Regions from separate parts of the Aminobacter sp. UC22_36 genome, predicted to be linked through region 2. Evidence: riboswitches for the same ligand, from Rfam matches in the RefSeq annotation. Region 2 holds a riboswitch; the other holds the start of a gene.

Region 1 (14,686 bases), 2.0 Mb from region 2:
GACCAGCCATTCCGCCCATTTGGCGTTGTGCGCCACCGTGCGCTCGACATGGCCGCGGTCTTCCATCGCCGCGACGCCGGCTTCGATCGCCGCCGCATTGACGTTGAAGGGACCACGCATGCGCTCGAGCACGTCGATGATGTGCGCCGGCGCGTAGATCCAGCCGATGCGCATGCCGCCCAGGCCGTGGATCTTGGAGAAGGTGCGCGTCATGACGACGTTTTCGTTGGCCGCGACCAGCTCGACGCCCGACTCGTAGTCGTTGCGGCGGACATATTCGGCATAGGCCGCATCGAGCACCAGCAGCACGTTCCTGGGCAGGGCGGCATGCAGGCGGCGCACTTCCTCGAACGGCAGATAGGTGCCGGTCGGGTTGTTCGGGTTGGCGAGGAAGACGATCTTGGTCTTCGGCGTCAGCGCCGCGATGATGTTGTCGACGCTGGCCTTCTCGGCATCTTCCTTGGCAACGACCGGTGTGGCACCGGCGGCCTGGGTGTAGATCTTGTAGACCATGAAGCCGTGCTCGGTGTAGACGGCCTCGTCGCCCGGCGAGAGATAGCTCTGCGACAACAGGCCCAGCACCTCGTCGGAGCCGTTCGAGCACAGGATGTTGGCAGGGTTGAGCCCATGGGTCGCGGCGATCGCCTGCCTCAGGCGTGACGCCGACCCGTCGGGATAATACTCCATCTTATGCGAAAGCTTCTGGACCGCCTCGATCGCATGCGGCGACGCCCCGAGCGGATTTTCGTTCGACGACAGCTTGTGGACCTTGGCGACGCCTGCCGGAGCTGTGCTCTTGCCCGGCACATAGGCGGCGATGTCCATGATGCCGGCGCGGGGTTCGGGGCGAATCTGCTCGGGTGCCTTGGTCATTTCGAAATATCCTGGATTGGCGCCTCCGATCGGAGGCCGCAGCGGAAATACCGCCCAGGGCGTATAATGTCGAGGAAAACCGGCTGGCAAGGCCGCCCTGGCGCCCCATTTGAGTCGCTGTTGACGCAATCGGTACTCGGGCGTAAGAGCAGGTCATAGACCCGTGGTGATTTGGCCGGTCGGCTTGCAGCCACGTTAAACAAGTCGCTAAAGGGCCGTTTGCGATCCGTAAACCGGCTTTGCGACAGCAATGCCGGTTTTGTTTTTTGGAGTTCGCACAGTGCCGATCAAGATCCCCGATCAGCTGCCCGCCCGTGAAGTGCTTGTCAAAGAGGGCGTGTCCATCATGGACGAGCAGACCGCTTTGCGTCAGGACATCCGTCCGCTGCAGATCGGCCTGCTCAACCTGATGCCCAACAAGGTCAGGACGGAAACCCAGATCGCCCGGCTGATCGGCGCCAGCCCGCTGCAGGTCGAGCTGACCCTGGTGCGTATCGGCACCCACAAGGCCAAGAACACCTCCGAAGACCACCTGATCGCCTTCTACCAGACCTGGGAAGAGGTCAGGCATCGCAAGTTCGACGGCTTCATCATCACCGGTGCGCCCATTGAACTGCTGCCCTTCGAGGACGTCACCTACTGGGACGAACTCAAGCAGATCATGGACTGGACGACGACCAACGTGCATTCGCCGTTCTTCATCTGCTGGGGCGCGATGGCAGCCGCCTGGCATTTCCACCGTGTCCCCAAGCACACGCTGGAAGACAAGGCGTTCGGCGTCTACCGCCACAACAACAACGCGCCGGCATCGCCTTACCTCGCCGGCTTCTCCGACGACTTCGCCATCCCGGTGTCGCGCTGGACCGAGGTCCGCGCCGAAGACATCCCTCAGGGTTCAGGCCTCGAACTTTTGATGGAATCGGAAGAGACCGGACCGAGCCTGCTTTCCGAAGAAGCCGGCAACCGGCTCTACATGTTCAACCACATCGAATACGACTCGACCTCGCTCAAGGAAGAATATGATCGCGATGTCGCGGCCGGGGTGACCATCGCCGTGCCGCATGAATATTACCCCAATGACGACCCGCAGCGTAAGCCGCTCAACCGCTGGCGCTCGCACGCCCATCTTTTGTTCGGCAACTGGATCAACCGGGTCTACCAGACCACGGCGTTTGATCTGGAGAACATCGGCACGAAGCGCTAGCCGCTGCCATCGCGACCGCGCCCGACACCGGGCGCGGTCCCTTGACGCCCTGCTGGCCCTCGAAACCCTTCGTCTGCAGGCGGCGGTGGACATGCCGTCATCGATATTCCTGTGGCCGTCGAGAACACGCACAACATCGACAAGCAAACGGAATGATCCGATCGAGCACGCGCCAGTGGCCTGACGCTTGGCACCCGACGCTTAGGGCAGGTCAGAGTGGGTTTTGGAGCCGAGACACGGTAAGCGGCCGTTCGGTCTTCCAAGCTGTTTGGCAACTTTGCGCCCCTGAGCCGACGTCCGGCACCGCAAACAAGGCTGTCGCGTTTGGCTGGAACCTTGAACCGAGCGTCGCCACGCGCTAACCGGTCGCGGACCAGGGGTACTCTCCCCCTAGGTGTTCCAGTGATGAGCTCGATACCCACTCAAGGTACTGCCTGGACCCTTTCGCCTAGCCGGTGCCTTCCTGGTCAGGGCAATCCTAGCCCAATTAAGTTTCAACGCTCAAGGGCTTCAGACCTTGCCGAACTGCACGAGTTGCCAGTTCGTCGACCGGAATGTGGCAGCGGATATAGCCGCTGCCGGTTTGGCGAACCGGCGGCCGCGTCTCGGCGCAGTTGCGTCCGACCTGGCGGGGACAGCGGCCGACGAGCGGGCAGCCGATGCCCGGCACCGCCCGCGACGTCGGAATGGCGGGGGGATGGGGGACGTAGTGATCCTTGCTGAGGCCGGGCGCGGCGTCGAGCAGCATTTCGGTATAGGGGTGGAGCGGATCGCCGAGCAGCGTGCCGGTATCGGCCAATTGCATGATCTCACCGCGATAGAGCACTGCAACCCGATCGGCGAGCTTCTGCACGACGGCGAGGTCGTGTGAGATGAAGAGCATCGCAACCGCTTGCCTTTCCTTGAGGGAGCGCAGCATCTCGACGATCCTGGCCTGCACCGAGACGTCGAGTGCTGACAGGATTTCATCGCAGATCAGTAGTTTGGGATTGACCAGCAGCGCGCGGGCGATGGCAATGCGTTGGCGCTCGCCGCCAGAAAGCTGGTCGGGAAACCGGTTGAGATAACCCGCGTGCAGGCCAACGTCGTCCAACACGGCCGCGAGAGCCACCTCGTTTGTCTCGATCCCGAAATGATCCAGCGGGCGTGCGAGGATTGCCCGGATACTGCGACGGGGGTTCAGGGACGCGTCCGGGTTCTGGAAGATGTACTGGATCTGGCGCAATTGCTCGACCGAGCGGCTTTTCAGCGCCGGGGCCAACAGGTCGCCGTCCAGGCTGACCGATCCCGACTGTGGCGGCAGGCGACCGCTGATTGCGCGCGCAATCGTCGATTTGCCGCTGCCGGATTCCCCAACGAGCGCGACCACCTCACCGGCGCGCAATTCGAGCTCGATATCGCGCACGACGGGAGGGATCGACTTTCGGAGGAACCTGTCGAAAATACCGGGCTTTCGATAAGACAGGTTCAAGTCGGTGACCGAAAGCAGCCTGTCGTGTCTGGTGGTTGCTTCGACGCCCCGACATGGCTTTGCAGCCGGCGTTTGCGGCACCGCGGCTTCTTGCCATTTCATGCAGGCAACGGATCGCACATTGCCGACCGGCTGCAGAACCTGCGGCGTGGTGCGACACGGCCCGGATGCGAAATCACAGCGTGGTTCGAATTTGCAGCCGGTGGAGATCTGGTCTCGCCGCAGCACGCCGCGCAGGCCCCGCGCCTGCCTGTCGGTTCCATCGACGGTCGGGATCGAGGCGATGAGCCCGCGGGAATAGGGATGGGCAGGCGCGGCTAACAACTCGTTGCAGGGCGCGACCTCGACGAGTTGGCCCGCATACATGACGCCCACCCGGTCGGCGATCTGGGCGAGCAGCGCCAGATCGTGCGTAACGTACAGCATGGCCATGCCGATGCAGGCTCGAAGATCGCAGAGAAGCTGGATTATCTGGCGCTGGGTGGTGACGTCGAGGCCGGTGGTCGGCTCGTCGAGTACGAGCAGGTCCGGATTACAGGCGACGGCCATGGCGATTGCCACGCGTTGCTGCTGGCCGCCGGAGAGTTCGTGCGGGTAGCGATGACCCACGTCGGGCAGGCCGACCAGAGCAAAGAGTTCGACGACGCGGCGCTCCATGCTTATGCCGTCAGGCAGTGCCCGGTGCGTTGCGATCATTTCGCGGATCTGCGAGCCGACCCGCATGCCCGGGCTGAGAGAGGTTGTCGGATTCTGCGGAACGAGCGCGATACGGTTGCCGCGCAGGCGTGTTAGTGCCGAGGTATCAAGCTTGAGCAGATCCATGCCGTCGAACACTACCTCGCCGGTCTGAACCAGGCTGTTGATGGTGCCGTAGCCAAGCAGGCGGTAAGCGACAGTGGATTTGCCGCAGCCGGATTCACCAACGAGCCCGAAGGCTTCACCGCGGGCGATCTCGAAGGAAACGTCCTGCACCACGTTGGTCCAGCCGGCTTTCCCACCATAGGCGATGTTGAGATTGCGGACTTCGATGAGCTTTTTCATGTTCACGCTCCCGCCACGGGCCGCTGGCCAAGCATGCGCGAGAGGCCATCGGTGAACAGGTTAAAGCCGATGACGAGGGATGCGAGGCCCAAGCCGGGCCCGAACACGGTCACTGGAGAGGCGATCAGGAGATTGCGGTTTTCGCTGATCATGAGGCCCCATTCCGGCGTCGGTGGGCGAATGCCGAATCCGAGGAAGCCGAGCGCTCCAATGAGGATCGGGGCATAGCTAAGGCGCAATGAGAACTCGACGAGAAGCACGTTGGCTGCATTGGGAAGGATTTCGCGGAAGACGATGGACCATGTGCCTTCGCCACGCAGTTCTGCCACCGCGACATACTCACGCGTCGCTATTTCCATGGCGGCCGCGCGCGCGATGCGGGCTATGCGCGGGGCATAGACCAGGCCGACGACGAGCACGATCAACACTGGCTCCCCGGCAAGTGCCGGGCCTGCGGCGATGATCATCACCAGCGCAAGTGCCAGAAAGGGGATGCTGATCATTGCTTCGACGATGCGCTGGGCAATCTCGTCGAACCAGCCGCCTACATAGCCCGAAAGCAGGCCCAGAGTGGTGCCGGCGACCATGCCCAGGATCGTGCCTGCAAAAGCGAGCAAAAGCACGATATGTGCGCCGTGCATGAAACGGCTGAAGACGTCGCGGCCGATTTGGTCAAGGCCCATCGGATGCTGAAAGGATGCGCCCGAGAGCGGCAGTCCCGCTCCCATTTCGGCAAAGCCATAAGGGGTCCAGAAACAACCGACGATGGCGAAGAGCACATGGGCGGCGAGGATGACCGCACCAACCTTGAACGGGCCGGGTGCGGCATGCCAGCGCTCGGCACTGGACCGGGCGAACCGCATCGAGGGATTGGATGTGATCGTGGTCATCGGCTTGTCCTGAGGCGTGGTTGGAGCAGGACAGCCAGGACGTCGGCCACCAGATTGGCAACGACATAGACGGCAGCACTGATCATCACAGTCGCCTTGATCAACGGAACATCGCGCAGTTGCAGCGCATCAATCAGCAGCGTGCCGAAGCCGGGATAGGAAAACACCCGCTCGACGATCACGACGCCGCCAATCAGGAAGCCGAGATTGAGTGCGGTGACATTGAGCGCCGGCACGATGGCGTTCGGCAGGGCATGTCGGAAGAGCACGGTGCGCGGGCGCAGGCCCTTGAGTTCTGCGAGGCGCACATAGTCGGAGCGCAGCACCTCGATGAGGCTGTCGCGCAAGACGCGGATGGCATAGACCGCCATCATGATGGCGAGCGTGACGGCGGGCAGGACCATGGCGCGCAGCGTCTCCTGCCAGGTGCTGGCCTCCGAGATCGTCGCCAGAGCAGGCAGGATCGGCATCGCAACTGCAAAGACGAAGAGCAGGATCGTGGCGAGCAGGAAATCCGGCAGCGACAGCAGAATGAGCGTGATGACCGAGATGACGTGGTCGACGAGCTTGCCGCGGTTCGTGGCCTGGATGATTGCGGGAACAAGCGCAAGCACGAGATAGATTGCAAAGGCAAAGAGCGAAAGCAGCAGAGTATTGGCGATGCGGGGAGCGAGAACATCGGCGATCGGGCGGCCGGTGGCGATCGACACGCCGAGATCGCCGCGCAGGAAGTCGCCGAGCCAGTGGAAATACCGGATGGGGGCAGACTGGTCGAGATGAAGCTGGCCGCGCAGAACTTCCAGTGCCTTGGCGGTGGCATCGCGGCCGAGGATACGGGTGGCGACGTCGCCAGGAAGCGCCTCGAGGATCAGGAAGATCAGGATCGACACGAGAAGCAGCGTCAGGGCCGAAAACATGATTCGGCCGGCGAGGAGGCGAAAAACGCTCATGTCACATCCAACCCCACGGAAGTGGGGGCGGCATCCGCCGTCACGGCATCGGGTATGAAAGCCGCATCGGTCTCGAGGTCGCCCTCCCATACATAAAGAAGCACAAGAGGCCGCTCCTCCGAAAGCGTGGCATGGGGCAGCCATGACGGGTGGTGGATGATTTCGTCGATGCCCCGCCTGGTCCAGTCCGCTTCGCCCGCCCGCCAGTAGGAAGGGCCGGTGACGGTGTAGTAGAGTTCATCGGCCGGGTGATGATGTAGCGGATAGTGGGTTCTTGGCCCCAGGAACATCAACCCGAAGGCGATATCAGGGTCCTTGATCAGCGCCGGCGGTCCGCCATCAGGGCCGCAGATGACGCCATAGCCGTAGTTCTCGCCGAAATCGTTGCTAGGCGGGTTGGCGAGATAGCTCTGGCTGCGGGTCACGTGGATTGCCGGCAGCAGGGCGGCGAGCGCCTGGGCAATCGGCGACTGTGCCGCATGGCATGCCAGTTCTGCCTCGCAGGCTGCCTGTATCGGTACGCGACCCGGTAAAGCCTCGTTCATCGGAGGCAATCGTTCCGCAAGCTGGCGCAGCCGGGTGGCGTGGGATTGCGATACGCTTCGCGCATCTCGATCGAGCGCGTCGGCAAAGCGTGTGAGAAAAGTGATAAGAGCGGAAGTCGTCATACAGCTATCCTCTTCCACGGGGCGACCTGCCCCGTGGATGCGAATGTCCTGGGAGGAAGAGAGTGCGCCTTACCGGCTGCAGGTCAGCTCGGCATAGTCGATGCGGTTTACGTCGACATTCGGCTGATAGCCTGCGCAGCCCTTGCGCAAACCTGCGACAACGGATGTGAAGACTGGCAGGATCATGCCGCCTTCGTCGGCGACCACCCGCTGGGCTTCGCGGTAGAGGTCATTGCGCGCCTTTTCATCTGCTGTCTGGCCTGCCTTGACGACAAGCGCGTCGAAATCGTCGCGTTGCCAATGCGTTTCGTTCCACTCGGACTTGCTGCTCAGCGATAGCGTCAGAGCTTCGGCCGGCGGGCGGGCGCTGGTGTAGGAGACGACAGCCGGCTTCTTCAGCCAGATCGTATCCCAGTAGCCTTCGGCCGGTGAGGTGATGACGTTGACGCGAATGCCGGCTGGTGCGGCCATCTGGGCATAAACTTGCGCAAGCAGCATCATGCCGGGATAGGAATCTGAGGTGTAGAGATCGAAATCGATGCCGTCGGGATGGCCGGCCTCGGCGAGCAGGGCTGCTGCCTTTTCGATATCCGCTGTCTTTGCGGGTGTGCCGAGGCCGAGCGGCGAGGAGAGCGGGATCGGCGTATCGGCACCTACTTCTCCGTAGCCGAGCAGCACGGTATCCAGGATCTTCTGGCGGTCCATCACCAGTTTCATCGCCTCGCGGACCTTGAGGTTGTCGAAGGGCGGCGTGTCTGTCCACACCGCCAGATACAGAGACGTTGCGCCCGGTGTTGCCACCAGCTCAACGGCAGGATTGTCTTTTAGCGTGACAAGGCTTGCAGGATCTACCGTCAGCGACAGGTCGACCGTGCCTGACAGCAGCGCCGAAAGACGCGAAGTCGGCTCCAGGCTGGTGGTGATCTCCAGGCATTCCGCCTTCGGCAGGCCGGCGCGCCAGTAATTGCCGTTGCGGCGCATGACGCGTACCGCGCCGTTGACAGTGAACGTTTCCTGCATGAAGGGGCCGGTGCCGTTGCCGTTGACGCGCAAGTCTTCCGATTTGGCGCCCTCCGGCACCATCAGCGCGTATTTGGTCGCGATCAGCATCGGCAGTTCGACCACGGGCTGCTTCACCTTGAAGCGCACCGTATGGTCGTCGACGGCGGTGATGCCATTCGGGTCCAGGAAAGCGAGAGTGGAAAAGCCGCCCGGCGAGACGGCGGGATCGAGCAGGCGGCGATAGGAATAGACCACGTCCTTGGCATCGAAATCGGAGCCGTCGTGGAATTTTACGCCCTGCCGCAAGTGAAATGTCCATTCCGTCGCGTCGGCATTGGATTCCCAGGATTCGGCCAGCGCCGGCACCGGCTGCATGGTGTTGTTGCGGTCGACCAGCGGCTCGTAGATGGCGCGGATATGGTAGACGCTGTCCGTGCCGATGAGGGCGGCCGGATCCATGGTTTGTTTTTCGCCGTCAGACTCATAGCCGAGCACACGAACGCAGCCTTCTTGCGCAAAAGCCACCGTTGCCGAAAGCGAACAGGCCGCCATTGTCACGGCTAAAGCCGTGCTTTTCAGAAGGTGATCCTTCATTTTCTGGTTCCCCATTTTTGGTTTTGTTGGACGAGTATGAAAATGGGTCCGGCGCCTTGCAAACGATTAGAAATCAAGTCTACATGAGAAGAATTCATGTGGATTTGCGAGAATGGTCCGGCGCATCTTGCCTCCCCTGACGACGTTGCGGGCATTCGAGGCGGCGGCGCGGCTGATGAGCTTCAAAGCGGCGGCAGAAGAACTCCGCGTCACGCAATCCGCAATCAGCCATCAGGTCGCTTCGCTGGAGCGATACCTCGGAACGCTGCTGTTCCTGCGCTTGCCTGGCCGTGTGGAGTTGAGCGAACAGGGTGCGGTCTACTATCCGGTCGTGCAGGATGCATTGGACCGGATCGCGCTGACCACGGATCTGATTCGCCAGAAAAACACGCCCGCTTCGCTGACGGTCCAGGTCTATGTCACCGTGGCCGTGCGCTGGCTGATACCGAGGCTCCAGACGTTCAAGAAAGCGTTTCCCGAAATCGCCGTGAACCTCGATGCAAGTCTGCTTGACTGGGAGTTCAACGCCGATCGCGCCGACATCGGCTTCATCTACACGCGCGCACCGAACCGACCGAATCTGACATATACGCTGCTGCGCCGCGAACGGCTCGTCGGTGTCTGTTCCCCTGCCATCGCCCAGGCCATCAAGGGGCCGGAGGACCTGCGTTCCTTCTCGTTCCTTGCGGTCAGCGGAACCACGGAGGACGCCGCGACATGGGCGGCGAGCGTCGGCCTGACCGGTGTCTCGCAAAAAACAGGACCGCTCTTCGACAGCAACCTGCTCGCCATTGAGGCTGCGATCAATGGGCAGGGGGTGGTGGTCGTGCCAAGGTTTCTGGTCGAGGCCGATATTGCCGCAGGTACGCTTGTGGCACCACTCATCTCAGACGTCATGCAGCCCGGCGGATGGTATCTCGTTCACCTGCAGCGACGCGGTAAGGAGAAGGCCATCCGCGAGTTCCTGCAATGGATCCAGCGCCTGGTGTGATTGCCCCAAATCGGCGTTCCCTGGACACGCAAACGGCCCGCAACTGTGAGGTTGCGAGCCAAAGGAGTCCTTGCCGGCCGAACTCAGTTTGTTAGTGCATAGTCTTTCAGAAAGTCCGATCCGGCGGCGATGTCTGGGGTCATGGACCGGTCCCGATCCAGGAACGGCACCTTTTGGCGGAAAGCATCGTGGAAGGACTTTGTCGCCGACGCCAGCTTGCGTTCCGGATGCTCCTTCAGGCGCAGGTCCGCGGCTTGCGCGGCGTGCAGCAACTCCATGGAGAGGATGGCGTAGCTGTTGTCGATCTGCGCCCGCACGCGTTCCATGACGAAGGGAGCGTTCGTTCCGACATCCTCGACACCGCCGGCGATCGGGCGGGAATCGAACGAGGTTGGCTGCGCGAGCGCCCGGTTCTCGGTCGCCAGGGCCATCAGGGGCGCTTCGACCACGAGAAAGGCATGATGTGTACTCTCCGTTCCGAGATAGCGCGGCAGCTTCGTGTGGGTCGGATTGTTAAGTTTCAGGACGCGTTCCGACGATGCTGTCGTATGGTGCGCCAAGACGATGCCGAGCTCCTCGAAGGCGATCACCCAAGGCAGCGGCTCGAAGTTCGCTGTCGGAAGGACAGCGCCGCCATCGACATAGCCACGCCGTGCCTGTGCCAGGTCAGACCTGGGCTCGGCGCCCACCGCGATACCGGGATTGTCGTCCGAAGAATTGATCTGGATTTCCACCAGCGCCTTTGTGCGGGCCAGGCTGTCGGCGAAGCTGCCGAACAGATAGGGCGCGGTGCGGAAACTTAGCGGATCCTGAAGGATGCGTTTGTCATCCGCCTGCCATAGGTAGCTGCCGTCAAGCACTGCGCGCAGGTCGGCCGTTGCGCTGATATGGCTGGGGAAGGGCCGAAGCTTGGCAACGTCTTCGAGAAGCGGCGAGACATTGCCGTTTAGACCCTCGAGGCTGAGCGCATAGACGAGGCGCGACGTTGAAAGCAGTTGCTCAGCATCGTGGATGGCAATGGCAGCCAGACCGGCAGCGTAGGCGTTGGAGCTCAGGATCGCCAGGCCATCCTTGCCAAACGGTTTCAGCGGCTCGATACCGGCGGCCTTCAAGCCATCGGCCGCCGGCATCCGGCGACCTTGATAGTCGACTTCGCCTTCGCCGAGCATGGCAAGGCCGATATGGCTGAGGAGCGTCATGTCAGCCTGGCCGACCGAGCCGCGCGACGGCATGATCGGCGTGATGTCCTTGTTCAGGAAGGCGATGAGCATCTCGGCGACATGGGGTTGAACGCCCGGTCCTCCGGTGAGGATGTTGTTTAGGCGCACGGCCATGGCGGCTCGCACGACCGGCAAAGCTGTGTCTGGCCCAACTCCGACGGAGTGGGCGCGTAAAAGCCCCTCGTTGAATTCGCGCGATGCCTCCATCAGCTCCGGGGTAAGCTCGCCTGTCGCATCGACCATCTTGCGGTCCTTGTTCCAGCCGACGCCGACGGTCAGGCCGGTAGATCTCCTGGCCTTCCTTTGCTCCCTGCAGAAGGACGGCATAGGCACGGGCGACCTTGTCGAGACTTTCACCATCCACTGCAACTGCCTCGCCATTGGCCACGCGGACGATCATCTCAGGTGTGGCATCGCGACCGTTCAAAGCGACATCGGCAAAAGCTGTGCTGGAAAGGAGCAGGCAAGCGCTCACAACATTGCAGAAAAGGCTGTTTATTTGCATCTGGTTTCCTCTGGCGTTTGAGTGCCGGAGGACTATTGAAGGTCTGAAAAACGACTGCAAATGATGAGATCTAAACTCCGCTTGAACTAGATTCATGTGTCGTGGAAGTGACGATCACTTCGCTTGTCGAAACTGCTTGATCGCCATCTGTGAGCTCGCGGACGCTCTGCAATCGGCAACGGCCGGAATGGCTGCTATCCTATCTCCTTCTCCCGAGAAGCGGACGGTCAACTTCCGGCCCCGACCAAGCCGGACGGCATCGGGCGCCAACTGGCAGTTTTTAGGAGTTCGCATTCTGGCCGCGAACGGCCAAGATGAGGTCGGATCTTGCCGGTCATCGCGGATCTGCCTGAGGTCAGACCGGGTTTTCGGCGCAAGGCGGAGCCTACGCGCCACATTTGCCCGAGCCGTCGCGAAACGCGTTCATGAATGACTGGAAATCGAACGGCTCGGGCGCTCCGCTGTCGATGCCCTCGCGGGTCGCCTCGCGCAGCGCCTCCTCGAAACAAGCAAAGCCGCCTATCCTGCCGACGCGCCATGCTCGCGGAAGGCGCAGGCCAGGATGCGCAGCGCCTCGCGCGAACGGCGGTCGGTCAGTGTCGAATGCAGCACGATTTCCGACGACGGCACCTCAGGCAGGCCGAACTTGCGGCTGACCTCGACCGTGCCGGGGGGCGCCAGCCGGCTCGAAAACACCGCCGTGGCAAGGCCGGCTGACACCGCCGCCGTCACCACCGACGAGCCGCCGCCAAGGAACACCTCGACCCAGGCGATGCCGGCATCGTCGAGCGTGCGCGTGGCGAGGTCACGCACGCCGCAGGCCCGCGACAAGGCGGCCAAGCGTAGCGGCTCGCCCTGGCGGTGATGGAAGTCGGGTGTGGCAAACCAGCCGAAATGCTCCGGCCCCAAAACCTCGCCATCGCGGCGGTCGTCCTCGCGCCTGACGATCGCCGCATCGAGCTTGCCGCGGTCGAAGGCGTCGAGCAGATTGCTCGAATTGTCGACCTGGACCTCGATGGTCAGTGCCGGATCGTGCTGGTTGAGCCGCGCCAGCAAGGTCGTCACCTCGGGCCCCGCGACATGTCCGGCGATGCCGAGCGCAAAGCGGCGCGTGCCGCATGACAGGCCGGCGACCGCATTGTCATGCGCGACCAGGAACGCCCGTGCCGAATCGATGAACAAGGCGCCCTCGGCCGACAGCCGCACGCGCCGCGGCGTGCGCTCGATCAGCTTGCGGCCGATCCGTTCTTCCAGCCGCTTGAGCTTGACGGAGACGGCGGCCTGGGTCGAGCCCATCGCGTCGGCGGCCCGGGTGAAACTTTGCAGTTCGGCCACCATGACGAAGTTGCGTACCGCTTCGGGGTCAAGCCACAGCATCGCATCCATTCCATTTTGTTATCACTGAAATAGAAATACATACCATTTCGATATGATCAAGCGTCACCTATCTCGATGGCTCAAACAACAGTGCGGCAAGGCGCCTGAGCCTTGCCGTCAGCCAGAGGTATGGGATGACCCTGATCAGTAGAGACAATCTGGCGCTGGGGGCGATCTGTCTGTCGGCGCTGATGTTCGGCCTCGAAATATCGAGCGTGCCGGTGATCCTGCCGACGCTCGAACATGTGCTGCATGCCGACTTCCAGGACATGCAGTGGATCATGAACGCCTACACCCTCGCCTGCACGACGGTGCTGATGGCAACGGGTACGCTGGCCGACCGTTATGGCCGCAAGCTGGTCTTTGCCATCACGGTTGCGGCCTTCGGCCTGACCTCGCTGATGTGCGGCCTCGCTCCCAACACCACGGTGCTGATCGTCAGCCGTTTCCTGCAGGGCATGGCCGGCGGCGCCATGTTCATCTGTTCGATCGCCATTTTGTCGCACCAGTTCCAGGACGCCAGGGCGCGCAGCAGCGCCTTTGCCATCTGGGGCGTCATCTCGGGCATCGGCCTCGGTTTCGGGCCGGTCATCGGCGGTCTGATCGTCGCCCTGTCGACCTGGCAATGGGTTTTCCTGGTCCATGCGCCGCTCGCCGTGCTGTGCCTTGTCATGGCCTATGCCAGCGTCACCGAATCGCGCGATCCCCAGGCCCGCAAGCTCGACGTCGCCGGCATCGTGCTCTTGAGCGCATCGGTGTTCGGCCTGACCTACTACATCACCGGCGGCGCCGACCTCGGTTTCTTCAGCCCGACCGCGCTGGCCATCGCGGCGGCAACCCTCGTCGGCCTGATCGCCTTCGTCGCCGCCGAGCGGCTGCATCCGCATCCGATGTTCGACTTCTCGGTGTTCCAGATCCGCGACTTCTCCGGCGCCATCATCGGCTGCATCGGCATGAATTTCAGCTACTGGCCGCTGATGATCTACCTGCCGATCTATCTCACCGTCGGCCTTGGTTACGACAGCGCAACGACCGGGCTCGCGCTGCTCGCCTACACCGTGCCCTTCCTGGTGATGTCGCCTGTTGCCCAGTACCTTTTGCTGCGCACCAGCGCCCGCACCATCATCCCGCTCGGCCTGTTCACCATCGGCCTTGGCTTCATCGTCATGTGGTTCGGCAGCGGCCTTGAACAGGCCACCGGAGCGACGGTGCTGGCCGGCGCGCTGCTCTCCGGCATCGGCCTTGGCCTGACGACGACGCCCGCCACCAACATGACGACAGGCTCGGTGCCGGCCAGCCGCGCCGGCATGGCCTCGGGCATCGACGCCAGCGCCAGGCTGATTTCGCTCGCCGTCAACATCGCGGTGATGGGCTTCGTCTTTGTCGAGGGCATTCTCTACACGCTGAAAACAGCCCTTCCCGAGAATTCCGACGCCGCACAGTTGCGTTCGCTGGCCGAGCGTATCGCTGCCGGAGGTGCGGTGTCATCGGAGGCAGGCACCACCCTCGACGTTTCAGCCACTGTCGTTCACGCCGCACTGGTCAACGGCTTTGGCTGGACGGTGCTTTATGGCGGCATCGGCGTCTGGATCCTGGCAGCACTCAGCTTCGTCATCTTCGGACCGGCCAGGACGAACTGCGCCGGGCCCTGCCCGAAGGCCGAGTCGCAGGTGATCTGACCTGTCACAGGCAATGAAGCGGCCCTGCACTTTCGGCCCCGCGTTTCGTCGCCCCCCCTCTGTCCTGCCGGACAGGAGTGCGTCGGTGCAGGAGGGGCGAACGCAACAAGGCGACAGCCAATTTGGAGCGGCTCAGGCAGGGGCGACAGCCTTTGCCACATCCTTGATGCGGACACGCTTGAGGGCCGGCCCCTGCTTGTCCTTGGCAAGATGCACCGTCC
Region 2 (14,686 bases):
CCTTCGCGGGATTTTCGACGACGCGGCGGCACGCAAGGCGCGCCTGAAAGCCGGCGAACGATCGAAGCCGCTGGAGGGCAAGGTGCTGGCAATGATCTTCGACAAGCCGTCGACCCGCACGCGCATCTCGTTCGACGTCGGCATGCGCCAGCTCGGCGGCGAAACCATCATGCTGACCGGCACCGAGATGCAGCTTGGTCGTTCGGAGTCGATCGCCGACACCGCCAAGGTGCTGTCGCGCTATGTCGATGCGATCATGATCCGTACCACGGCGCATGACCGGCTGATCGAGCTGACCGAAAACGCGACCATTCCCGTCATCAACGGCCTGACCGACGACACCCACCCGTGCCAGCTGATGGCCGACATCCTGACGTTCGAGGAACATCGCGGGCCGGTGCGCGGCAAGACCTTTGCCTGGACCGGCGACGGCAACAACGTGCTGCATTCGCTGCTCGAGGCCTCGGCCCGCTTCAGCTTCAATGTCAATATCGCGGTGCCTGAAGGCAGCGAACCGGAAGAGAAGTACATCGACTGGTCGCGCGCCAATGGCGGCAAGGTCATGATCACCCGTTCGGCCGAGGATGCGGTGCGCAACGTCGATGCGATCGTCACCGACTGCTGGGTGTCGATGGGCCAGGAGCATCGCGCCCGCGGCCACAACGTGTTCCTGCCCTATCAGGTCAATGCCGACCTGATGAAGCACGCCAAGCCCGACGCCCTGTTCATGCACTGCCTGCCGGCCCATCGCGGCGAGGAAGTGACTGACGAGGTCATCGACGGCCCCAACTCGGTGGTCTTCGACGAGGCGGAAAACCGGCTCCACGCCCAGAAGGCCGTGCTCGCCTGGTGCCTGGGCGCTTGAATGCCTGATCAGCCGCTCCTATCTGGTGCGGGATCACACATTTGCACGTTATTCTGCGACCCTCGGCAGGCCGATAGGTCGCGGAAACCATTTTACGGGATAAGTTCCAGTGGCTGAGATCGAACGCAAGCTCGGCGAATATGGGTTCGCCGGTGACGACCATGTTGTTCCATTCGCGGTGGAGCCGCTCGACGTGCGCGGCCGCACCGTCCAGCTTGGCCCGCTGCTCGACCAGATTCTTGAACGGCACGACTATCCGGAACCGGTGGCCAGGCTTCTGGCCGAGGCCTGCGTGGTCACGGTGCTGCTCGGTACATCGTTGAAGTTCGAAGGCAAGTTCATCTTCCAGACCCGCACCGACGGGCCGGTGGACATGCTGGTCGCCGATTTCACCACGCCGCATTCGCTGCGCGCCTATGCGCGCTACGATGCCGACCGGGTCGATGCGGCGATCGAGGCCGGCATGACCGCGCCCGAAGACCTTCTGGGCAGCGGCGTCCTGGCGCTGACCATTGACCAGGGCGAGCACACCACACGCTACCAGGGCATCGTCGAGCTCAACGGCATCACGCTCGAAGAGGCGGCGCGCGCCTATTTCCGCCAGTCGGAGCAGATCCCGACCGAGGTAAGGCTTTCGGTGGCAAAGCTTGTGCTTCCGGCCGAAGGCGGCCCGCGCGAGCATTGGCGCGCCGGTGGCCTTCTGGCGCAGTTCCTGCCTGACTCACCCGAGCGCCGGCGCGTGGCCGACATCCATGGCGGCGACGGCGACGAGCGCGATGTGGCAGCACACCCCGACGACAATTCCTGGCAGGAACTCCTGGCGCTGGTCGGAACCATCGAGCCGACCGAGTTGATCGACCCGACAGTTGGCACCGAGCGGCTTCTCTACCGCCTGTTTCACGAACATGGCGCAGTCGTCTACGAGGGTGTGCGTGTTGCCGACGAATGCTCGTGCTCGAGCCAGAAGATCAAGGGTATCCTGCAGGGCTTCACGGCCGAGGAAATCACCGAGAGCGTCGAAGACGGCGTTATCCGGGTCGCTTGCGAGTTCTGCTCCAAGTCCTACGAGTTCGATCCCGCCGAGTTCGCACCGGTCCAGTAACTCCATCTGGCTACCGGAGCACGGCCTTGAAAACCGGCGCCCGGTTTTCGGGCTCATGCTCTAGTTCAGCCTGTGACGCGCGCCGGGTAGATCCAGTGAAAAGGCGGGAATGGCGATGTCGAACATCTCGCCTGCTTCGGTGCGCATGGTGTAGCGCCCGACCATGATTCCCGATGGCGTTGAGAGCGGGCAGCCCGACGCATATTGATAGCTGTCGCCTGGATTGAGTTCTGGCTGGTCGCCGACGACGCCTGGGCCCTGGACTTCCTCGACCCGGCCAGTGGCGTCGGTGATGTGCCAGTAGCGCGCCAAAAGCTGGACGAACTCGTCCGAGTTGTTTTCGATGGTGACGCGATAGCCCCAGACATAGCGGTTTTCCGAGGGCTCGGAACGCTCCTCCAGGTAAAACGGCTCGACCTCGACCGCGATGTTGCGGGTGATTGCGCGATACATATGCTGCGCTCCTTGGCCTGCACGACGACAGAGTCCGCCGCGCAGGGCGGCGGGTCAACTGGCGTTAGACGAATTCACACCAATTGTGATGAGGCTGTGGCGGATTTCACGTCAACGACGCATCGGCGTCACCCCGCTGTCATGCCACAAGGCCAGTTTCTGCGTCATCCAACGACAAGGAATCTCAGCCATGAAACGTCTCATCGCCCTTCTTTTCGCCTCGGCCTGCCTTGCCGGCACAGTTGCCCATGCGAACGATCTGGCAAGCGGCATCGAAAAGCTGACCAGGGGCACCGAGTGGCAGCTGGTCAAATCTCCCAGGCTGGAGTTCGACACCTTCCACCCCCAGGGCTTCGCGCGTGTCGGCGATGCGCTGTTCATGTCGTCCGTCGAGATCATCGAACGGACCAAGAAGTTCGAGGCACCGCAGAACGGGCTCGACCGCGACGAGGGCAAGGGTGCCGGCCATCTGTTCAAGCTCGATGCAAGCGGCAAGCTTGTCGGCCAGGTCAAGCTCGGCGACGGTGCGATCTACCATCCGGGCGGCATCGACTATGACGGTCGCTGGCTGTGGGTGCCGGTGGCTGAATACCGGCCGAACAGCAAGTCGATCATCTACCGCGTCGATCCGGAAACCCTGGAGGCGACCGAAGTCTTCCGTTTCCCCGACCACATTGGCGGTATCGTCTCCGATCCCGAAAACGGCATGCTGCACGCCGTCAGCTGGGGGTCGCGCCGCTTCTACAACTGGAAGGTCACGGAGGATCTGACGGTGCCGGATGCGGCGCTCGACCCGGAGAAGACACGCACGCTCAATCCCTCGCACTACATCGACTATCAGGATTGCGCGCTGGCCAAGCCGGGCCAGGCCGTCTGCACCGGCCTCACCGAATACCGCCCGGGTCCTGACGGGCAGGTCTTCCGCCTCGGCGGCATCGAAACAGTCGATCTCAAGGATGGCCGCCCGCTGTTTCAGATGCCGATCCAGATCTGGACGGAAAAAGGCAAGTCGATCGCCGGCAATCCGGTGCTGATCGAAAAGACCGAGACGGGCCTGCGCCTGACGGCGGCCCCGGAAGACAACGAGACCAAGCTCTACGTCTACGAAACCAAGCTGCCGTAAGACGGATTGAGGCGGGCGGCGCTCCGGCATGCGGAGCGCCGTACATCTGTAGGCTTAGCGGGCCGCCTTCAACGCATCGCCGATGTCGTTGAGCAGGTCGTCGGCGTCTTCCAGGCCGACCGACAGGCGCAGTGTGCCGTCGTCGATACCGAGTTCGGCGCGAGCCTCGTCGGTGAGGTTCTTGTGCGTCGTCGTCGCCGGATGGGTGATCAGGCTCTTCGAGTCGCCGAGATTGTTCGAGATCAGGATGATATTGAGCGCGTTTTCGAAGGCGAAGGCCGCCTTCTTGCCGCCCTTGACGTCGAAGCAGATCAAGGTCGAACCGCCCGACATCTGCTTCTTGACGATGTCGGCCTGCGGGTGGTCGGCCCGGCCCGGATAGATCAGGCGCGACACTTCAGGACTTTCGGCCAGGAAGTCGGCGATCTTGCCGGCGGACTCGGTCTGCTGGCGCACGCGCAGTGGCAGGGTTTCGAGGCCCTTGAGCAGCGTCCAGGCGTTGAAAGGCGACAGGCTCGGACCGGTGTGGCGGAAATAGTCGTGCAGATTCTCGTCGATCCACTTCTTGTCCGACAGGATCACGCCGCCGAGGCAGCGGCCCTGGCCGTCAATGTGCTTGGTCGCCGAATAGACAACGATATGGGCGCCGAGTTCGAGTGGCTTCTGCTGCATCGGGGTGGCGAAGACGTTGTCGACGACAAGCCGCGCGCCGATCGAATTGGCAAGGGCTGCGACCGCTGCAATGTCGACGACTTCGAGCGTCGGGTTGGTCGGGCTTTCCAGGAAAAACAGCTTGGTGTTGGGCTGGACCGCCTTTTCCCAGTTCTCGATCAGCGTACCGTCAACCAGCGTCGCCTCGATGCCGTATTTCGGCGCCAGCGTCTCGACCACCCAGCGGCAGGAGCCGAACAGCGCGCGGGCGGCAACGATATGGTCGCCGGCTTTCAGGCCGCACAGGATGGCGGCCGTGACCGCTGCCATGCCCGAGGCCGTGGCGCGTGCGTCTTCCGCGCCCTCGAGCGCGCACATGCGCTTTTCGAACATGTCGACGGTGGGGTTGGCGTAGCGCGAATAGATGAAACCCGGGCTCTCTCCTTTGAAGCGGGCTTCGGCACTTTCGGCGCTGTCATAGACATAGCCTTGGGTGAGGAAGATCGATTCCGAGGTTTCGCCGAAGCCGGAGCGGAGGGTTCCGCCATGGACGAGGGTGGTCTGGGGTTTCCAGTTACGCTGCTTTTCGGAGCTCATAGCCAAATCCAAATACAAAAAAACCGGTCGCGAAGTCGCAACCGGTCCATCGACGGCCCTTTAGCGACTTGTTTAACGTGGCTGCAAGCCGACCGGCCAAATCACCACGGGATAAATGTCCTTTAGACCCGCAGCCTGCTTGCGTCAATCGCGGGGTCGACTAAACGTTTTGGGCCACGCACATGACCCCGAACATGGTCGGGATCCAGCGGCCTTGGCTCACCATTTGGGCTGGTGGCGCTGCAGAGGAGTGAGGCAATTGCGGCAGTCGGGCATACTTCCGGACCAGGATATCGCGGCGCTGTTTGCGTCGGGCGCGCTCACGGCGCCGCCGCTCGACGTCGGCCAGATCCAGCCGGCGAGCCTGGATCTCAGGCTGGGCGCAACGGCATTCCGCACCCGCGCCAGCTTCCTGCCGGGCCCCAATTCGCTGGTCTCGGAAAAGCTCGACCGGCTCAAGCTGCACGAGATCGACCTGACCAACGGTGCGGTGCTGGAAACAGGCTGTGTCTATATCGTGCCGCTGCTCGAAAGCCTCGCGCTGCCGGCCGAGATTTCGGCCTCGGCCAACCCGAAGAGCTCGACCGGCCGCCTTGACATCTTCACCCGCGTGATGACCGACCGCGGCCAGGAGTTCGACAAGATCCCCGCCGGCTATGCCGGCCCGCTCTATCTCGAAGTCAGCCCGCGCACCTTCCCGATCGTCGCGCGCAAGGGCTCGCGCCTGTCGCAGATCCGTTTCCGCAAGGGCAATGCGCTGCTGTCAGAAGCCGAATTGCATGCGCTGCATCTGTCCGACCGTCTGGTGGCCATCGACCCGCCGAACATTTCAGGCGGCGGCATAGCGCTCTCCATCGACCTTGCCGGTGCGCCGGGCAGCATTGTCGGCTACCGCGGCAAGCACCACACCGGCCTCGTCGACGTCGACAAGCGCGCCGCCCAGAAGGTCGTCGATTTCTGGGAGCCGATCTACAATCACGGTGCCGAGGAACTGGTGCTCGATCCCGACGAGTTCTACATCCTGGTCTCGCGCGAGGCGGTGCATGTGCCGCCGCTCTACGCTGCCGAGATGACGCCGTTCGATCCGTTGGTTGGCGAATTCCGCGTCCACTATGCCGGCTTCTTCGATCCCGGTTTTGGCCATTCCAGCGCTGGCGGCACCGGCAGCCGCGCCGTGCTCGAGGTGCGCAGCCACGAAGTCCCCTTCATCCTCGAGCACGGCCAGGTCGTCGGCCGCCTGGTCTACGAGCATATGCTGGCGCGCCCCAAGGCGCTCTATGGCACTGATCTCGGTTCCAACTACCAGGCCCAGGGGCTGAAGCTTTCCAAGCATTTTCGCATGGACTGACCTTACGTCATGGTGCGCAGACCTCAGTCTGCTTGTCCATTTCCGGCCGCTGTGCTTGGCTGGAGCCAGGACGCTCGCATAAGGGCGCCTGGCAAATGGAGAGGACCATGCAGATTTCGTGGAAATTCGCATGCGCTGCGTCGCTGGCAGCGCTGTTGTCGACCGCTGGCGCAACTTGGGCGCAGGATGCCGCAAAACTTAAGATCGCCACCGAAGGTGCTTACCCGCCCTTCAACAGCCTGACCGCCGACGGCAAGCTGATCGGCTTCGACGTCGATGTCGCCAACGCGCTGTGCGCCCAGATGAAAGTCGAGTGCGAGATCGCCGCCCAGGATTGGGACGGCATCATCCCGGCGCTGCAGGGTGGCAAGTTCGACGCCATCGTTGCCTCGATGACCATCACCGACGAGCGCAAGAAGCAGGTGCTGTTCACCAACAAGTACTACACAACGCCGCTGGCGCTGATCGCGGCAAAGACCTCCGACCTGACCTCGCCGGAGCCTGATGCGCTCAAGGGCAAGACGGTGGGCGCCCAGGCGTCGACCACCCAGAGCATCTATGCCGAGGACCACTACGCCAAGGCAGGCGCCGACGTGAAGCTCTATCCGACGCAGGATGAGGCCGTGGCCGACCTGACCAACGGCCGTCTCGATGCGGTTGTGGCCGACAAGTTCGTGCTGGTCGACTGGATGAAGACCACCGGCCAGGATTGCTGCAAGATGATCGGCGATCTCAAGGGCACCGAGTCCGAGACCGGCATTGCCGTGCATCTGGGCAATGAGGCCCTGCGCGATAAGCTCAACGCGGCCATCGACGCCATCGTCAAGGACGGCACCTACGCCAAGATCAACGCCAAGTATTTCGACTTCGACATCTACGGCGCCGATTGAGGGTAAAGGCTGAGAAACCAGGCCGGGCGCGCTTTGCGTCCGGCCTTTTTTGTTTCTGGGGTACCGTAAGACTGGCTGTAAAACCGCCAGCCCCGGCGATGTTCAGATGAGGCGCAATGTCTTTTTGGAAAAGCTGGAGCGGGTAGCGGGAATCGAACCCGCGCGTTCAGCTTGGGAAGCTGACAGGCTACCATTACATCATACCCGCGCGGGCATCTGGTTAGCATCAGCGTTGCTGAACGGCAATCGGGAAACGAGGTGTCCACGCGACCGCGCACGCAATTCGATGCTCTGGCTGAACGCTGCTATTTTCGTTTCTGCAGTATCGCGCGTGCTCTCCGGAGCCGGGACAGCGCCATCTCGCCATAGGCACGTGGCTTGAGCTTGCCGCCGAAGCCGGCGCGCAGGATCTTGCGGGCCTGGCTGCCGGAGTAGCGCGCGAGGATTTCGCGGCAGAATACGCGCGAACGGAACTGGACTGCGAGCTTTGGCGCGTTGGCCAAGAATATCTCGAACACCTTTGGGTCGCCGTAGAACCTGCGCAGCCGTTTGGGTGTTTCGCGGGTGATGAGGTCCAGCACTGACCAGAAGCCACCGTCGAGCATCCAGACATATCTGACTGCGTTGGCCATGAGAAAATCGATGTCCGTCAGCGTCGCTTCGTGGGCGAGCCGATAGTACTCCGGTGTTCCAGACCGAAGCCAAGGTGAGCTTTCATGGTTCGAGAACGCGTTTTCGCCGTGTAACCTGTAGCCCGACAGGACGATATCGATGAGCGCGCTGCCGCCAAATCCATGGCACATGAAGTTGAAGTAGCCGTCCGCCGAACGCATATATCTGGGCTCGCCGCCGCGCCGGACCAGCCGCAGTTGAGATGCACGATACATGTTTGCCGTGCCAGGGCTCCAGTGCCAGCCGGTCGCCGACTTCGGGACAAGCACTGTCCGCGCGGACAGATGCTGGAATACCTGGTGCGAGACAGTCGGCAGGCGCAGTGTTGACGCCTCGGGGTGCAAGTTTCGTGTCTGGCTGTTGATGGTGACGCTGCCGCCGGCGGCGGCCAGGATGTTTCCGAGCGCGTCCATCTCCGCGACGCTCGAGGATGTGAAGGCAACGCTCTGCCGAAGCGCCAAGTGAGCCTGGACATGCATTGAAGCGTAGGTCGACAGCAGCACATCGTCGGCGTCGACGAAGGTGACAAAGCCGCCCTTGATCTTGTCCAGCGACCAGAAGGCCGCGCCGAGCTGGCCCAGGTTTTCCGGCAGGTTCTCGACCGTGAAGCGGCTGTCGCCAGCGACATGCCTGGCAATCACCTCGGCACTGTCGTCGGTTGAGCCGTTGTCGATGACCAGGCACTCGAAATTCGCGTAGTCCTGCGCCTTGATGGAGTCGATCGTGGCGCCGACGTAGCGGGCATAATTCCAGGAGATGACGACGAAGCTGACCAGCGGCGGCTTGATCGCCGCGCCTGACAGTTCGTTGACGCTGCGTCCGCCGATGGTGAAATCAGACCCCGCATGCGGATCCGGAGCTCGGGTCTTGCGGATGATCACCTGGTAGTCCTGGTGCAGGAACTCGTACTCTCCGGCCCTGGCTAGGAGAAAGGCGTCGATGCCAGCTTTCGGGCGCTCGGTCGCGGGCTTGGTGGGCTGCCATTGATAGTCGTCGAGGATCATGATGCCGCCTGACACAAGCAGGTCCCAGCTTTGCTGGGCATCGGCGAAGGCGGCTGCCGCGTGATGGTCGCCATCGACATAGACGATGTCGAAACGCCGGGCTGCGCGCTGCAACTCCGACAAGGCGTCGATCGAGAAGGCCTTCAGCTTTTCGAGCCGATGGGCAAATGGCCGCGTGTTGGCGTCAAAACGGGCCTCGACGTCGGCCATGTCGGTGTGATGGCGCGCACCGACTGTTTTGTGCTCGATACTGCCTTCGAATGTGTCGATGCAGGTGAGGTGACAGTTTGGCAGGAACTGCAGGAAAAACACCGCCGAGCGGCCTTCGAACGAACCGATTTCCAGAACCTTCACAGGCTCGTCCGATCGGTCGCGCAAATGCTGTTCCCAGACGGGAATGTGACGGGACGTCCAATCCCAACTGAAGGCCTTGCCGTCGAAGTAGTTCATTCGGTCGCGCCTATTGGCCTGGAAATGGTGAGCTTGTAGAAACATGCAAGACATTGCATGGACCTGATGTCTATAGCGAAAGCAGAGGCCTACGTGCATCCGGAAAAGCGGATACTGGTAACAGGCGGAGCCGGCTTTGTTGGCTCCTATCTCTGCGAGCGGCTGCTGGAAGCTGGGGCGCACGTCTTGTGTGTCGACAATTTCTACACCGGGGCACGCAGCAATGTCGCGCATCTCGATGCCCATCCCCGCTTCGAGCTGATCGAACACGATGTTTGCGTGCCGTTGCATGTCGATGTCGACGAGATCTACAATCTGGCCTGTCCGGCATCGCCGATCCACTACCAGCGCGATCCGGTCCAGACCACCAAGACCAGCGTGCTCGGCGCCATCAACATGCTCGGCCTCGCCAAGCGTCTCGGTGCCAGGGTACTTCAGGCGTCGACATCGGAAGTCTATGGCGACCCGGCCATCCACCCCCAGGACGAGACCTACTGGGGCAACGTCAATCCGATCGGGCCGCGCTCCTGTTACGACGAAGGCAAGCGCTGCGCCGAAACGCTGTTCTTCGACTACCGGCGCCAGCACGGTCTGGAGATCAAGGTCGCCCGGATCTTCAACACCTATGGGCCGAGGATGCAGCCCAACGACGGGCGCGTCGTGTCGAACTTCATCATCCAGGCCCTGAAAGGCGAGAGCATCTCGATCTTTGGCGACGGCGCGCAGACGCGCTCGTTCTGTTATGTCGACGATCTTGTCGACGGCCTGATCAAGCTGATGGCCTCGCCCAAGGATTTCACCGGTCCCGTCAATCTGGGCAATCCCGAGGAGTACTCGATGGTCGAGCTGGCCAATGCCGTGCTGTCGAAGACCGGCAGCACGTCGCGGCTGGCGTTTTTCCCGCTGCCCGAAGACGACCCGAGGCAGCGAAGGCCAGACATCACCCTGGCCGCCGGGCTGGGCTGGCAGCCAACAACGCCGTTGCAAGTTGGTTTGCAGCGAACGGTCGCCTACTTCCGAGACCTGATGACCGCGCAGCGGCTGGAAAGGGAGGGCAACGTCGACGCTGCCAGCGCCACCGTGGCGGCCGCCTCCTGAGTTCGAACGGGTACCTGGCCTAGGCGCGGCCGTTGTTGCGTTCAGCCGTCTCCTTCGTCGGATGCGCCGCGCCGCCTCTTGCAGCGAGCTGCGCCATGCCGACCAGCAGATCGTGTTGATCGAAGAAGCAGACGCGTCCGCGGCCTTCCTGCTTGGCGCGGTAGAGGGCCTCGTCGGCGCGCTTGAAGTAGGTGCCGCTATCGGCACCATCGCCAATCAAGGTAACGCCGACGCTGGCGCCAATGGTAATGGCGTGGCCGCCAATCTCATAAGGGGCGCAGAGCGCCTCGACGATGCTGCAGCCAAGCGATACCGCCGCATCGGGCTGCAGGCGCTCGTTCTGGATGACGGCGAACTCGTCGCCACCGAGGCGCACGAGGCAATCTACCTCGGCGACACAGCCGCGTAACCTGTCGGCAACCGCGCAAAGCAGCGCATCGCCAACCGGATGGCCAAGTGTGTCGTTGACCTGTTTGAAAAGGTCGAGGTCGAGGCACAGCAACGCGCCGGCCTTGCCATCTCGGGCATTGGCCAGCGCCTCTTCGAGTTGCTGGCGAAACAAGGTGCGATTGCCCAGGCCTGTCAGGGTGTCATGGTGCGCCAGGTGGGCGATGTCGGCCTGGGCACGTTTACGCTCGTCTATATCCTCGAGAAGCCCGACCCACTCGATGATCCGTCCGTCCTGGTCGAGCACCGGCGAGCCTTGCGAGCGAACCCACAGCCAGCGTCCGTCGCTGACCTTGAGGCGAAACTCGACATCCAGCGGCTTGGCTTCCGCAAGCGCCTTGCTCCAGGCCGCCGTTGTGTTGGGGCGGTCTTCGGGATGGATGGCGCTGGTCCATTCCTGGCCTTCGACCTCGCTTTCCGGCCTGCCGGTCAGTTGTTCCCAACCCGTGGCGAGGCCAGCGCCGCCGTCGCCGTCGCGTCGCCAGAGCACGATGGCGCCGGTTTCGGCTATGGTGCGATAGCGCCGCTTTTCGTTGCGCAGCGAGCCCTCGGCGCGCGCGAAGCTCTCGCGCAGGGTCTCGAATTCGCGAATGGACGATGGCGTTACGGAAGCCGTATCCGTTTCCTTTCCGTCCGCTATGGCATTGCTGTAGCGCGCCAGGGCCTGGACCGGCTGCAGGATGCGGGCGCCGAGCCAGATCGCGGCGCAAATGGCCAGCAGGACGCTGGCGGCTGCCCCAAGCAGCAGATTCAGCATCGGGTCGCGCCAGCGCGCATCGAAGACGCTTGTCGACTCGCCGACGATGATCACCCAGCCCGGAGTTCCCGCCAGCTTCTGGAACGACAGGACGATCGGCAAACCCTCGATGGTCTTGGCCTCGAACAGTCCAGCGTCGGTGCCAAGCGCCTTGAGCTTCGGCCAATCCGGCGCGACCTGGCCGATGAAGCGGTCGGCATCGCGGGAACGCGCCAGGATGCGGCCGTTGCCGTCGGTCACAGCCACCAATATGTCGGTCAGCGAGCGCTTGCCGCGCTGCAAGGTCAGGATCAATTCCTGCGGCGAGGTCGACATGACGAATGCCGCTGCGCCGCGCTCGGTGGCCGGTGCCGGAACGGCCAGCACCAGGCGCGGCTTGTTGTCGGTGGTGAGCACGTTGGAGACGACGTTTGCGCGCCCGCTGATGGCCGAGAGCGCGGCGTCGGCTGCCGCACGCGACCTGGCGCGCAAGGCCTGGATGCGATCGCTGGAGACCGTCATCACGGTGCTGTCGGCGCCGAACCCGGCCAGGTCCGCCTCGCCAAGCGCAGTTATGTCTGTTTCGCGGTGCTGGGCCAGGACAGCCATGGTGCCAAAGCGGCTGTCCAGTTCACCCTCGATGGCATTGGCGAGCGTCCGCGCGGTGTCGTTCAATCGCGCGACGGCCGAGTCCTTATAGGCCGTTCCGGCGGACCAAACGGCGATACCCGACACTGCAACGACAGGCACCAGACAGGCGAGCGCCAAGGCCACGAGATAGCTATTGAGACCGCGCTGTCCTCGCCATTTTTTGTCGATCCCCACCGTGCGCTCAACTCCCGACCATGCGCGTCAGCCCAGCGGCCAACGATCCATCAGAAGGTGCTCATCACCTGAGAATGTTTTCCAAATAGTCAACGCGGAGGTATCGTGCCGCGTGAAATATCAGCCGGCCATATGACGCGCAGGTTGTGCGTTGCGCGGAAATGGCTGGGCCGCACCTTGATGCGTGCGGAGTTATCACGATATCCCTGTCAGGCTAGAATTGCAGGAGACTGAACTTGTCCGGATTGGCGCGTTTTCTCGGAGACACCCCGCTCAGGGTGTTCATCAAGCTCCTGGTCATCTCCTTCCTCGTCGGCATCGTCATGAGCGCCTTCGGCTGGTCACCTTTCGATGTGCTCTACGGCATTCGCGATTTCTTTGTCGACATCTGGCGCATGGGCTTCCGCGCCATCGACCGCTTCCTCGGTTATTTCCTGCTGGGTGCGGCAATCGTCGTGCCGGCCTTCATCATCCTCAGGCTGTTCAGCTACCGCAAATAACGATCTTCCCCGTTGAGCATGGTCTTTCCAGATCATGCTCAGGCAAAGGCGCTTGCCGTTTCGAACAGGATCGCGTGGCGCGCCGCAAGTGCCGCGACGTCGGTCGCATAGCCACCGCCGATCACGCCGCACAGCGGCACGTCGGCCGCGCGAAAATGCTCGATGACGAGGCGTTCGCGCCGGCGCAAACCGTCGTCGCTCAGCGCAAGACGGCCGAGCCGATCCTCGCGATGAGGATCGACACCGGCATTGTAAAAGACGATGTCCCAGCCGCTGTGATCTGGCAGCCGCGTCAGCGCGCCGGCGAGGGTCTCGAGATATGCTTGGTCGCCGATCTTGTCAGGCAGGCCGATGTCGAGGCTGGAGGCGACCTTGCGTATTGGATAGTTCTTCTCGGCATGCATCGAGAAGGTGAAGACGTTGGGGTTGCCGGCGAGGATCTCGGCGGTGCCGTCGCCCTGGTGCACGTCGAGATCGACCACCAGGATGTTTTCGACCAGCCTGTCTTCGAGCAGCGCAAGGGCTGCGACCGCAACGTCGTTGAAGGTGCAGAAGCCGGCACCCTGGGCGCGCCGGGCATGGTGGCTGCCGCCGGCGGCGTTGCAGGCGATGCCGTGGCCAAGCGCCAGATGCGCGGCGAGCAAGGTGCCGCCGGCTGCCAACTGGGCACGGCGCGACACGCGCTCGCAGACGGAAAAGCCGATCTCGCGCTCGATGTGGGGCGGCACAGTGCAGGTCAGCACCTGATCGACATAGTTCGCGTCATGGGCCAGGCGCAGATGCCGCGGCGCGATGACCTCGGGCCGGTTGAGCCCGCCCGTCAGGCCGAGGGTCTCGAGCCGCGCCATCAACTGGGTGTATTTGCCCATCGGAAAGCGGTGGTCGGCCGCAAAGCCGGCGTCATAGTCGGGGTGGCTGACGATCTGAAGCGGCATGGAGGAGTACTGAACCAGGGGAGCAAAATCGATTGGAGTCGCAACTTAAATGGTTGCGGGCGCTGGGGAAACGGGGGCATGTGCCCGAACGGGAGATTCGGCAACTGGGAGGACTTTCGTTGGAATACGCATCGCCAGAGGGCCGCGTGACGCCTTTTTCCGTCACCAACCGCTCGGTGCTGGCGATTGCCGTACCAATGACCCTGGCCTACCTGACCACACCCTTCATCGGCCTTGTCGGCACCGGCGTTGTCGGGCAGTTCGGCGACGCTGCCCTGCTCGGTGGGCTTGCAGCGGGCGCCGTTGCCTTCGATGTGGTCTTCACCAGCTTCAACTTTCTCCGCGCCGGTACGACGGCACTGGTGGCCCAGGCGTTCGGCCGTGGCGACGCGGCCGAAGAGCAGGCGATCTTCTGGCGCGCCGTGGTGATCGCATTGATCGCCGGCATCGTGCTGGCGCTGACGGCACCGCTGACCTCGCTTGCCGGGCAGTGGTTCATGTCGGCCGAGCCGCGCGTCAGCGAAACACTCGACCATTACGTCCGCATCCGCATGCTTGGCGCGCCCTTCGCGCTGATCAACTACGCCATCCTCGGCTACATCCTCGGGCGGGGCGAGGGCAGCTTCGCGTTGTTCCTGCAAGCGACGCTCAACGGCGTCAACATCGTGCTTTCGATCATGCTCGGATTACACTTCGGCTGGGGCGTCGAAGGTGTTGCCTGGGCTGCGGTTGCCGGCGAGGCGGCCGGCATGCTCATCGGCATTGCGGTTCTCTTGCGGCGCTTTGGCCGCGAGCCGAAACTGGCGCGTCAGCGCGTCTTCGATGCGGCCGCGTTCCGGCGGCTGTTCGTGCTCAACCGCGACATCATGATCAGGTCGCTGTCGCTGCTCGTCGCCTTCGCGCTGTTCACGCGCCAGGGCGCCCAGTTCGGCACGGTGACGCTTGCGGCCAATGCGGTGCTGATGAACTTCTTCATTGCCGCCGGCTTTT

What was found. A riboswitch is a leader RNA that binds a small molecule or an ion and turns the genes downstream of it on or off. The one in region 2 is predicted to bind S-adenosylmethionine.
Region 1: another riboswitch for S-adenosylmethionine. It lies ahead of metA (homoserine O-succinyltransferase); the one in region 2 lies ahead of ACHMW7_RS25320 (O-succinylhomoserine sulfhydrylase).

What each region holds. Positions count from the first base shown of each region.
Region 1 covers NZ_CP171996.1:1,107,938-1,122,623, reverse strand. The annotation lists gene hisC (histidinol-phosphate transaminase) at 1-873, opposite strand, end outside; SAM riboswitch at 1,027-1,104, shown strand; gene metA (homoserine O-succinyltransferase) at 1,154-2,077, shown strand; gene ACHMW7_RS08585 (dipeptide ABC transporter ATP-binding protein) at 2,565-4,589, opposite strand; gene ACHMW7_RS08580 (ABC transporter permease) at 4,592-5,479, opposite strand; gene ACHMW7_RS08575 (ABC transporter permease) at 5,476-6,429, opposite strand; gene ACHMW7_RS08570 (dimethylsulfonioproprionate lyase family protein) at 6,426-7,097, opposite strand; gene ACHMW7_RS08565 (ABC transporter substrate-binding protein) at 7,167-8,558, opposite strand; gene ACHMW7_RS08560 (LysR substrate-binding domain-containing protein) at 8,806-9,684, shown strand; gene hutH (histidine ammonia-lyase) at 9,768-11,147, opposite strand; gene ACHMW7_RS08550 (LysR family transcriptional regulator) at 11,929-12,786, opposite strand; gene ACHMW7_RS08545 (MFS transporter) at 12,921-14,465, shown strand; gene ACHMW7_RS08540 (ABC transporter ATP-binding protein/permease) at 14,598-14,686, opposite strand, start outside.
Region 2 covers NZ_CP171996.1:4,463,367-4,478,052, reverse strand. The annotation lists gene argF (ornithine carbamoyltransferase) at 1-865, shown strand, start outside; gene ACHMW7_RS25335 (Hsp33 family molecular chaperone) at 975-1,967, shown strand; gene apaG (Co2+/Mg2+ efflux protein ApaG) at 2,028-2,420, opposite strand; gene ACHMW7_RS25325 (DUF6454 family protein) at 2,611-3,543, shown strand; gene ACHMW7_RS25320 (O-succinylhomoserine sulfhydrylase) at 3,598-4,791, opposite strand; SAM riboswitch at 4,832-4,909, opposite strand; gene ACHMW7_RS25315 (2'-deoxycytidine 5'-triphosphate deaminase) at 5,051-6,139, shown strand; gene ACHMW7_RS25310 (ABC transporter substrate-binding protein) at 6,247-7,029, shown strand; tRNA gene ACHMW7_RS25305 (tRNA-Gly) at 7,164-7,237, opposite strand; gene ACHMW7_RS25300 (glycosyltransferase) at 7,335-9,155, opposite strand; gene ACHMW7_RS25295 (UDP-glucuronic acid decarboxylase family protein) at 9,222-10,253, shown strand; gene ACHMW7_RS25290 (diguanylate cyclase domain-containing protein) at 10,273-12,261, opposite strand; gene ACHMW7_RS25285 (DUF6460 domain-containing protein) at 12,498-12,761, shown strand; gene ACHMW7_RS25280 (histone deacetylase) at 12,800-13,696, opposite strand; gene ACHMW7_RS25275 (MATE family efflux transporter) at 13,816-14,686, shown strand, end outside.